Linked DNA regions of Constrictibacter sp. MBR-5. The protein of the gene in region 1 interacts with the protein of each later gene in a pairwise test. Links are inferred from orthologs where the notes say so. Each region holds a gene or a part of one and is shown on either strand. Other genes may lie near its edges.

Region 1 (5,507 bases):
TCGACCCAAGCCGTCCTGCCTTCCCGGTCCAGCCGTTCCCGCAGCTTGATGTAGACGTCGCGCAGATGCGTGACGTCCGCCAGTGCGTAGGCCAGCTGTGGTGGCGTGAGCGGGCGGTTGGCCCAGTTGGTGAAGCGCGACATCTTATCGACGCGGCGGCCCGTCAGCGAGACGACCAAGGTTTCGTAGCCGACCGATTCGCCATAGCCGCACACCATGGCTGCGATCTGCGTGTCGAACACCGGCCGGGGCATGACCTTGCCCTGGTGCAGGAAGATCTCGATGTCCTGCCGCGCGGCGTGGAACACCTTGAGGACGGACTGGTTCGCCATCAGGTCGTAGACGGGCTGGAGGTCCAGCTCCGGCGCGAGAGGATCCACGGCCGCATGGCTGTCCGGTCCGGCGAGCTGCACCAGACAGAGCTTCGGCCAGTACGTGCTCTCGCGCATGAACTCGGTATCGACCGTGACGAAATCTGCGCCGGCGAGTTTCCCGCAGAAGTCTTCGAGTTCGGACTGTTCGGTTATGAGTGTCATCGCGCGCGGCTATACACGATGACGGCGTTGCGGCAAAGCACCCCGCACGTGAAGCGATGCAATTCGCTTCGATTTCCCGGCGGTTGCGGGTAATTTCGCGTCATGTCGTCCAGATTCAGCCGTCGCTGGGCCTCCGCGCTCGGCCTGATCGCCATCCTGTCCTTCTCCGCGGCGCCACCGGCGTTCGCGGCCGGTTCGGGGGCGGCACCCCCAGAAGACACTGCCGCAAGTCAGGTCGCCCGGTTCGGCTTCGCGGACGCGGAAGTCGGCTACGTCCTGCGCGACCTCAAGACGGGTGCGACGCTCGCGGCACATCTTCCCGACGAGGCATTCATCCCCGCGTCGGTCACGAAGGTCGGCACGGCCGTGGCCGCGTTGGAGATCCTCGGCGCCGAGTACCGCTTCGCGACGCGCCTGCTGATCGACGGAGCCGTCGAAGGCGAAACGCTGCGCGGGAACGTCTATCTCCAGGGCGGCGGCGACCCGCTGCTCGACAACGGCGCGCTTCGGCATCTGGCGCAATCCCTGCTCTCGGCGGGGATCAGGCGGGTCACGGGCCGGCTCGTCTATGACGAAACGGGACTGCCGGCCTACAATCGGATCGATGCGCTGCAGCCGGATGCGGCCTCTTACAATCCCGGCATCAGTGCGCTGTCGCTGAACTTCAATCGCGTCGAGTTGCAGTGGCATCGCCAAAAGGACGACAGCTTCAGCGCGGTGACGAACGCGATTTCGGACGGCCTCGTCATCCCCGTGGAGAGCTTCGCCTACGGTGCAGCCGATGCCACCCTCCCGGGTGGCGCACCGTTCATGCGGAGCAATGGGTCGATCGGCAGCGACAGCGAGGAGGCGGATTGGGTCTTCGACCCGTCGCTCGCCGACAAGGGCTATGCATGGCTGCCGGTGCATGAGGCCGGCGTCACCACCGCACGCGTATTCCGCAGCATCGCCCAAGGCGTGGGCGTGACCTTGCCCGAGCCCGAGGCGGGCATCACCCCCGCGACCGCACGCCTCGCGGACGTGAACGAGAGCCGGCCGGTCCCGGAGATCCTCCGCCTTCTGCTCAAGCACAGCAACAACCTGACGGCGGAGCTGATCGGCCTCAGTACCGCGCGGGCCATGGCGGGCCATCCCCTGCCGCTGGATCAGGCGAGCGCCGAAGTCGGACGCTGGTATGCGGGCCTGCTGCCGGGTGCCGGATGGGTGAGCTACGCGCCGCTGAACTTCTCCGGACTGACGTCGGCCGGTCGCGTGACGCCGAACCATATCGCCGCCATCCTGGGGAGAGGGGCTCAGGCCACCTATGGCGGGGTTAGCCTCGTGGACCTCATGCCGGCGCGGTCGGTCGAGGTAGTCGAAGAGGTGCAGGTCCGCACGAAGGCGACCAAGAAGAAGAAGTCGCGCCTGACCACGGTGAGCCGTTCGAAGAAGATCGGCACGAGCTACGCTAAGACCGGCACGATGGCGTATGTCCGCGGCCTCGCAGGGTATCTGGACACGGCGTCGGGCCGGCGTCTGGTTTTCGCCGTCTTCGTGAACGACCCTGCGGAGCGCGCCGCTCTGGACGCCTCGCCGGCGGTGCGGTCGCCTGTGCCGCCGCCGGGCAGCCGCCGCTGGCTCGGCCGCGCACGTGGCCTGGAGCAGGCGCTGTTGCGGGATTGGGCGAAGCGGTACTGATAGCCGTGGTGGGCCGGACGACGATCCCGCGGGCTTAAGATGCTCTAACTCTCGACCGCCAGACAGTCGCGCTTGCGTTGTTCGAGGGCGGCGCAGGCCGCCTTCGCCGCGTCGCGGGTGACGCCGACGACCCGAGCCCGATAGAGGGTGCGGCCGTCCTGGCCCACCATCGAGAAGGCACCCGGCTTCGCATCCCCGGGCAGGCGCGGCAACAGCTTCGCCGCTTCCTTCGCGATCCGCTGCGCATTCCCCCGGTCGGAGAACACACCGACCTGGATGGCCCAGCGCCCGCCGCCCGTTTCGAGGTCGCCCGCGCCGTCGTCGGAGTGGGCCGGTTGTATCGCGGCGGCACTCGACAGGGCCGCTGTCGACGAACGCGCCGCGGTGGCGATCGAAGCGACAGGAATCGCCGCCGGCGAAGACGGCGCGGGGCCGCCGGCGACCGCCCAGTCGAATCCCCGGTCCAGCAGGTCGGCGGTGTGGCGGTCGCGTGATCCTGCGCTCTCGCCGCCCAGGACGACCGCAATCAGACGACGCCCGTTGCGTTCCGCCGATGCCGCCAGGTTGAAACCGGAGGCGCGGATGTAGCCGGTCTTGATGCCATCGGCACCCGGATAGAATTGCAGCAGCCGGTTGTGCGACTGGTACACCTTGCCGCCGTGCTCGAAGCTGCCGGTCGAGAAGTAGTGGTAGTGCTTCCGATGGCCGTAGATCAGCGCTCGCGAGAGGATCGCCATGTCCAGCGCCGTCGTCACCTGGAGATCGTCCGGCAGCCCGGAGGCATTCCGGAAAACGGTGTCCTTCATGCCCAGTTCGCGAGCCTTCGCGGTCATCATCGCCGCGAAGGAGTATTCCGTCCCCCCGAGGGCCTCGGCGAGAACGACCGCGACATCGTTAGCGGACTTGGTCGTGAGCGCGCGGATCGCGTCGACGACGCGGATCATTTCCCCCGGGCGCAACCCGAGCTTGGATGGAGGCTGTGCCGCGGCGCGCGAAGACACCGGCAGGAGGCGGTCGGTCCTCAACGACTTGGCGTCCAGCGCGTCGAACGTGAGATAGAGGGTCATCATCTTCGTCAGCGACGCGGGGTAGGTCACCACGTCGGCGTTCGTGCTGTCGATGATGCTGCCGCTTTCCGCGTCCATAACCACGGATGCGTATTGTGCGGCCCCGGCCGCCCCGACGGTGATCAGCATGAGCCCGACCGCGGCTGTCATTGCCGCCGCTGCCGTGCGGAACCTGGAGATTGCGCGGCCGATCAGAGCGGGCCGCGGACCGATCGGCGTCTCCGTCACAGAGTCGGCAGTCACGATCCCTCCGTCGTCCATCTTCTGGCGCTGCGCCGATCACGGAAGACGTCCGCAATCGGACATCTCGCGCTTAGATCATGAGGTTCTGTGGCAAGCAATGCCCCTTATCCGTTGAAAAGAGGTAAATCTTGAATGTGTGTCATGACGGACTCACCATCATGGACGCGCCGGTCTCCCGGGATTGACGGCCCGGCCGGCGTGGCGGCGCAGATTGGGGCCGGAGGCGCCCTTTTCTCCGGGCATGCACAGGCCCACTATCTCTGTGGTAACATCACGTCCGATGTCGGGGCGGCGAACGGTGCGGTGGCCGAGGCGATGAGCGACGACGACAGACAGAATGGCGGTCGGAAGGGCGATGGCCCGGCCACAGGTGTCGTCGTCAAGGCGAAGCCGAAGACCAAGAAGCCGTCGATGTACAAGGTGTTGATGCTGAACGACGACTACACTCCCATGGAGTTCGTCGTTCATGTTCTCGAAGCTTTCTTCCATAAGAATCGAGAGGAAGCGACGCGCATCATGCTTCATGTCCACAGACGCGGTCTGGGCGTCTGCGGCGTCTATACCTACGAAGTGGCGGAAACGAAAGTGGCGCAGGTGGTCGATTTCGCCCGGCGCCATGAACATCCGCTGCAGCTGACCCTTGAGAAAGAGTAGCCCCGGATGCTGTCTCGGAATCTCGAACAGACTCTGCATCGCGCCCTCGCTTTCGCGTCGGCTCGGCGACACGAGTATGCGACGCTGGAGCATCTGCTGCTGGCGCTCACCGAGGATCAGGAGTGCGTCGCGGTCCTTCGCGCTTGCGGGCTCGACCTCGAAAAGCTCCGCGCGGAGCTCGTGGAATACCTGGACACCGAACTCGAGACGCTTGCGGTCAATCGCGGGGAAGATCCGAAGCCGACCGCCGGCTTTCAGCGCGTCCTTCAGCGGGCCGCCATCCACGTCCAGTCGTCGGGCCGGCAGGAAGTTACCGGCGCAAATGTTCTCGTAGCCCTGTTCTCGGAACGTGAGAGCCACGCGGTCTTCTTCTTGCAAGAGCAGGAGATGACCCGCCTGGATGCGGTCAACTATATCTCGCACGGCATCGCCAAGGTGCCGGGCCGGTCGGAGGAGCGTCGCGTGCGTGGCAGCGGTCCCGATGAGGCGCCGGGTTCCGGCGAGAGTCAGCCCTCCGCGAAGAAGGGTAACGACGCGCTCGAGGCGTATTGCGTCGACCTGAACGCGAAGGCGAAGAAGGGAATGATCGATCCGTTGATCGGCCGCGACGCGGAGGTCGAGCGGACGATCCAGATCCTGTGTCGCCGTACGAAGAACAACCCGCTCTACGTGGGTGACCCCGGCGTCGGCAAGACAGCGATCGCCGAAGGGCTGGCACGCAAGATCGTGGCGGGCGAGGTGCCGGACGTCCTTTCGGGCGCCACCATCTTCTCGCTCGACATGGGCGCGCTGCTGGCGGGGACGCGGTACCGCGGCGACTTCGAGGAACGGCTGAAGGCGGTCCTGCACGAACTGGACGCGCACAAGGATGCCGTTCTGTTCATCGACGAGATCCACACGGTCATCGGCGCGGGTGCGACGAGCGGCGGATCAATGGACGCGTCGAACCTGCTGAAGCCTGCCCTGGCCAGCGGCAACCTGCGCTGCATCGGATCGACGACCTATAAGGAATACCGGAACTATTTCGAGAAGGATCGGGCCCTCGTTCGGCGCTTCCAGAAGATCGACGTGCACGAGCCGTCGATGGAGGACGCGACCAAGATCCTGATGGGCCTGAAGCCTTATTACGAGAAGCACCACAACGTCCGGTACACGAACGACGCGATCCGGACGGCGGTCGAGCTGTCGGCACGCTACATCGGCGACCGCAAGCTGCCGGACAAGGCGATCGACGTGATCGACGAGGTCGGTGCGGCGCAGTTGCTGCTGCCGGCGTCGCGGCGGAAGAAGACGATCAACGTCCGCGACGTCGAGGCGATCGTGGCGAAGA
Region 2 (4,738 bases), on another replicon or contig:
CCTGGATCGGCGACGAAGCGCTGATGGACGCCGTCACGGCCGTGTCCGGTAGCGGCCCCGCTTACGTGTTTCTGCTGATCGAGGGGCTCGCCGCCGCCGGCGTCAAGGCGGGCCTGTCGCCGGACCTGGCGGCCAAGCTCGCGCGGGCCACCGTATCGGGCTCGGGCGAACTGGCGCGCCTGTCGCCCGAGCCGGCCGACGTGCTGCGCAGGAACGTGACCAGTCCCGGCGGGACGACGGCCGCCGCCCTAGAGGTCTTGATGGCCCCTGATGGGCTCCAGCCGCTCCTCGATGCGGCCGTGGAAGCCGCGACGCGCCGCTCGCGCGAACTGGCCGGCTGAGCGACGGCCGTCTCGGCGTCGTGGGTCCCGAGTCCCCCTGTTTCGGTCCTCGGGGTGCGAGGGTATGCTGCCTCCGCGGGCCGCCTTCCGGCGGCCGTTCATAAGGAGGAGGAGCCCCGTTGGCCAAGATAACCTTCCCGGTGGAAGCCTCGCACATCATGATGTTCGCGCGTGCGATCGGCGACGAGAACCCGGCCTACCACGACGCCGAGAAGGCGAAGCAGACCGATGCCGGCGGCATCGTCGTACCGCCGACTTTTCCCCAGGCTGTCGCCCAGTTCGACCCCGACTATCATCTGCGGCCGAAGCCGGGGCAGCCCTGGTTCGGGTCCGGCAAGACGCCGAGCGGCATCGAGGGCAAGCCGGCGTCCAGCGGCGGCCTGCATGCCGAGCAGCATTTCGAGTTCCACCGCCAGGTCCGTCCGGGCGACGTGCTGACCGTCGAGACGAAGCCCGGCAAGACCTGGGAGAAGGAGAGCAAGCGCGCCGGCAAGCTCACCTTCCGCGAGCGGATCACCGAGTATCGCGATCAGAACGGCGAACTCGTCGTCACCGCGCGGGGCGTCGGCGTGACGACCGAGCGTCCGGTGGACCAGGGCTGAGGGGACGGACGATGGCACTCAAGGCGAGCAAGCTTAAGGTCGGCGATACGCACGAAGAGCGCGTCGTGGAGAACCTGTCGCGCACCCAGATCGTCCAGTACGCCGGTGCGTCGGGCGACTACAACCCGCTGCACACCGACGAGATCTATACGGTCCAGGCGGCAGGATATCCCAGCGTCTTTGCGCACGGGATGCTCACCATGGGCCTGACCGGCAAGATGCTGACCAACTATGTCGGCGCCGGCCGGGTAATCAAGTACGGCGTCCGCTTCACCAATCAGGTCTGGCCGGGCGACACCCTCGACGCGAAGGCGACCGTGGCGGAGATCCGTGAGGAGGGCGGCAAGCATTATGCCGACCTGACGATCTCGACCACCAATCAGGACGGCAAGGAAGTCGTCAGCGGCACGGCGACGGCGCTCATCGACGCCTGACACCTCCGCCGAAGCCGGGTAGGACGGCCGCGCCCCGGAAGCCGATGCGTCGCACCGGGGCGTTCCGCCCGCTCTCGCCGGGCCTTCTGCGGCAAGGGGGACGATATGGACATCAGCCTTTCGCCCGAGGTCGAAGCGTTTCGCGCCGAGGTGCGCGCCTGGGTGCGCGACAACCTGCCGCGCGACATCTGGGAGAAGGTCGACCGCGGCATCGAACTCACGCGCGACGACAATGTTCGCTGGATGCGCATCCTCTCCGAGAAGGGGTGGGTCGCGACGAACTGGGACAAGGCCGACGGCGGTCCCGGTTTCACCACCGAGCAGAAATACGTCTTCGAGGAGGAACTTTTCCTCGCCGGTGCGCCGCGCATCATCCACTACGGCACGCGCATGGTCGGTCCCGTGCTCCTGGCCTTCGGCACGGAGGACCAGAAGCGGCGCTACCTGCCGAAGATCCTGTCGAGCGAAGAGATCTGGTGCCAGGGCTATTCCGAGCCCGGCTCGGGCTCGGACCTGGCCTCGCTGCAGATGAAGGCGGTGCGGGACGGCGATCATTATGTGGTCAGCGGCACCAAGATCTGGACCACCCAGGCCCATTGCGCCGACCGCATGTTCGCTCTGGTGCGCACCTCGACGGAGCCCAAGAAGCAGGACGGCATCACCTGCCTGCTGATCGACCTGAAGGCGCCAGGCGTCACCGTCCGGCCGATCATCACCCTCGACGGTCGGCACATCTTCAACCAGGAATTCTTCGACGACGTACGGGTGCCCGTGGCCGATCGCGTCGGTGAGGAGGGGCAGGGGTGGCGGGTCGCCAAGTACCTGCTCGGGCACGAGCGGTCCAACGGCTCGTTCGTATCGATCGGCAAGCGACTGCTGGCAAAGCTGAAGGCGATCGCCGCCGCCGAGCGCCGTGACGGCGCGCGGCTGATCGACGATCCGGCGTTCCGCCGCAAGGTCGCCGAGTCGGAACAGGAACTCGGCGTGCTGGAGTTCACGTCGTGGCGGACGCTCGCCAGCGCATCCGCCGATCGCCCCGTGGGGCCGGAGGCTTCCGTACTGAAGACCCGGACGGCCGACACGCTGAAGCAGATCAACGAACTGATGATGGAGGCCGGGGCCTACTACGCGCAGCCGTTCGAGCCGAGCGCTATCCGCGGCGGCTGGAACGGCGAGCCGGTGGGGCCGGACTATCTCTTCAGGATGGCGCCGGAATATTTCGAATCGCGCGCGCGCTCGATCGCCGGCGGGTCGAACGAGGTTCAGAAGAGCATTCTGGCGAAGGCGGTTCTCGGTCTCTGACGAACGGTCGGGGCTGTGACCGGATGTCGCGGTAACCGGCGCGTGAACCACAATGGCGTAGCGACGTTGATTGAGTCCGAGTTTGATGTTTAGAGCCGTTCTAAACTAGGAGAGCCAGATGGCTAAGGGCAAGAACACCGCGGATGTCGTGAAGGGCCTCGAACGGGCCGTGGCCAACGCGTACGCACTGACGATCAAGACGCACGCCTATCACTGGAACGTGCAGGGCCCGAACTTCTACGGCCTGCACAAGATGCTGCAGGAGCAGTACGAGGAACTCTTCCCGGCCATCGACGAGATCGCCGAGCGGATGCGGGCCCTCGGCAGCTACGCGCCCGGCGGGCTCGACAGCTTCAAGAAGCTCACCGACCTGTCGGAGCCGAAGCCGGGTGGCACCGATTGGAAGGAGATGGTGGCCGACCTGATCGCCAGCCGGAAGGCGATCATCGAACAGGAGCGCAGCGTCATGGACGCGGCCGACGAGGTGGACGACCAGACCACCGCCGACCTGATGGCCGAGCGCATCGGCAAGCATCAGGAAGCCATCTGGATGATGGAATCCCTGCTGAAGTAAGGCTCCGGCCCTTCTTGGCTCGACGACGCCCTCCCTCGCGGGAGGGCGTTTTCGTTGGGACTGGCCGTCGGCCCGTGCGGCCGGCCCTGCGCCGCTCAGCCCGCACCGGTCTGCCGGCGCCACTCGTAGAGCGACACGGCCGCCGCCGCGGAGACGTTCAGGCTCTCCATCTCCGGCAGGATGGGGATGCGGACCAGCAGGTCGCAGGTCTCGCGCGTCAGGCGACGCATGCCTTCGCCTTCCGCGCCCAGGACCAGCGCGGTGCGGCCGCGCATGTCGTGCGCAGCAATGTCGCCGGTCGCCTCGCCCGCGAGCCCGAGACACCAGAAGCCCCCCGCCTTGAGCGTTTCCAGCGCCCGCTTCAGGTTGACCACACGGATCAGCGGCATGGTCTCCAGTGCGCCTGCCGCCGCCTTCGCCAGTGCGCCGCCCGCCTCGGGAGAGCCGTTCTCCGGCACGACGACCGCCGTGGCGCCGAACGCCGTCGCGCTCCGCAGCACGGCGCCGACATTCTGTGGATCCGTGACCTGGTCCAGGACGACGACCAGCGTGTGCGGCCGGTCCTGCGCCATGTCGACCGCATCCTCGATGCCGAGTGCCGGCAGCGCCTCGACCTCCGCCGCTATGCCCTGATGGACCGCGCCCCGCGGGAGATGCCGTTCGATCCCCGCCTTGTCCGACTCCGTGATCGTGACGCCGGCCGCACCGGCGGCGCGTGCCTCGGCCGCCGCTTCGGGCAGGGCGAGAATACGCCGCACGCGCCGTCGCGGGTTTCGCAGCGCGGCCGCAACGGCGTGGGTACCGTACAGCCAGAGCAGCCCCCTCTCCTGCGCTCTCGGCTTGTTTCGGGTGTGGTCCTCGGTCTTGCGCTTCGCCATCCGCTTCTCTATGTTCCGCTCGCTTTGCCGGGGCGGTCCGTCGGCCCATCCTCAAAAGGGACGGGAAGATGGCCGCTCTCGGCATTTTCGCATTGCCTGTTGAGACATCGTCTTTTAGACCTTTCCGCCCTTGTGGCGTAAGGGCACAGGGACGGCGGAGGGGTGCCCGAGTGGCTAAAGGGGGCGGACTGTAAATCCGCTGGCGTACGCCTACGTTGGTTCGAATCCAACCCCCTCCACCAAATCTCGCGCCTGGCGTGCGGGTGTAGCTCAATGGTAGAGCCCCAGCCTTCCAAGCTGGTTGTGCGGGTTCGATTCCCGTCACCCGCTCCAGGCGCCGGCCGTAGCGGTCGGCGGGGTGAGTGTCGAGTTGAATGGTAGCGGCGGCCGTTCGCCGCGGGATCTGTGTCCGTAGACGCGTCGAGAAGAGTACGAGCCATGGCGAAGGCAAAGTTCGAGCGGAACAAGCCGCACTGCAACATCGGAACGATCGGCCATGTCGACCATGGCAAGACGTCGCTAACGGCCGCGATCACGAAGATCCTGGCCGAGACGGGCGGTGCGAAGTTCACGGCGTACGACCAGATCGACAAGGCGCCTGAAGAGA

The links.
Region 2: the proteins of clpS (region 1) and ABIE65_RS25770 interact in binary tests that used the Escherichia coli proteins (3 or more experiments, as listed by UniProt). The link is inferred for Constrictibacter sp. MBR-5 from one-to-one orthologs.

The regions. Positions count from the first base shown.
Region 1 is NZ_JBEPTK010000004.1:325,408-330,914, reverse strand. What follows is about bases 2,666-5,507. They hold clpS (ATP-dependent Clp protease adapter ClpS), read left to right. Parts: upstream 2,666-3,838; coding sequence 3,839-4,177; downstream 4,178-5,507. Other genes in these bases: clpA (ATP-dependent Clp protease ATP-binding subunit ClpA), read left to right, coding at 4,184-5,507; ABIE65_RS11615 (serine hydrolase), read right to left, coding at 2,666-3,523. In the rest of the region: rnd (ribonuclease D), read right to left, coding at 1-536; dacB (D-alanyl-D-alanine carboxypeptidase/D-alanyl-D-alanine endopeptidase), read left to right, coding at 639-2,213; more of ABIE65_RS11615, read right to left, coding at 2,258-2,665. UniProt on the Escherichia coli protein: Involved in the modulation of the specificity of the ClpAP-mediated ATP-dependent protein degradation.
Region 2 is NZ_JBEPTK010000023.1:11-4,748, reverse strand. The notes cover bases 1,548-4,525. They hold ABIE65_RS25770 (Dps family protein), read left to right. Parts: upstream 1,548-2,797; coding sequence 2,798-3,253; downstream 3,254-4,525. Other genes in these bases: rlmB (23S rRNA (guanosine(2251)-2'-O)-methyltransferase RlmB), read right to left, coding at 3,349-4,131; ABIE65_RS25775 (acyl-CoA dehydrogenase family protein), read left to right, coding at 1,548-2,679. In the rest of the region: proC (pyrroline-5-carboxylate reductase), read left to right, coding at 1-341; ABIE65_RS25785 (FAS1-like dehydratase domain-containing protein), read left to right, coding at 461-943; ABIE65_RS25780 (MaoC family dehydratase), read left to right, coding at 955-1,377; more of ABIE65_RS25775, read left to right, coding at 1,483-1,547.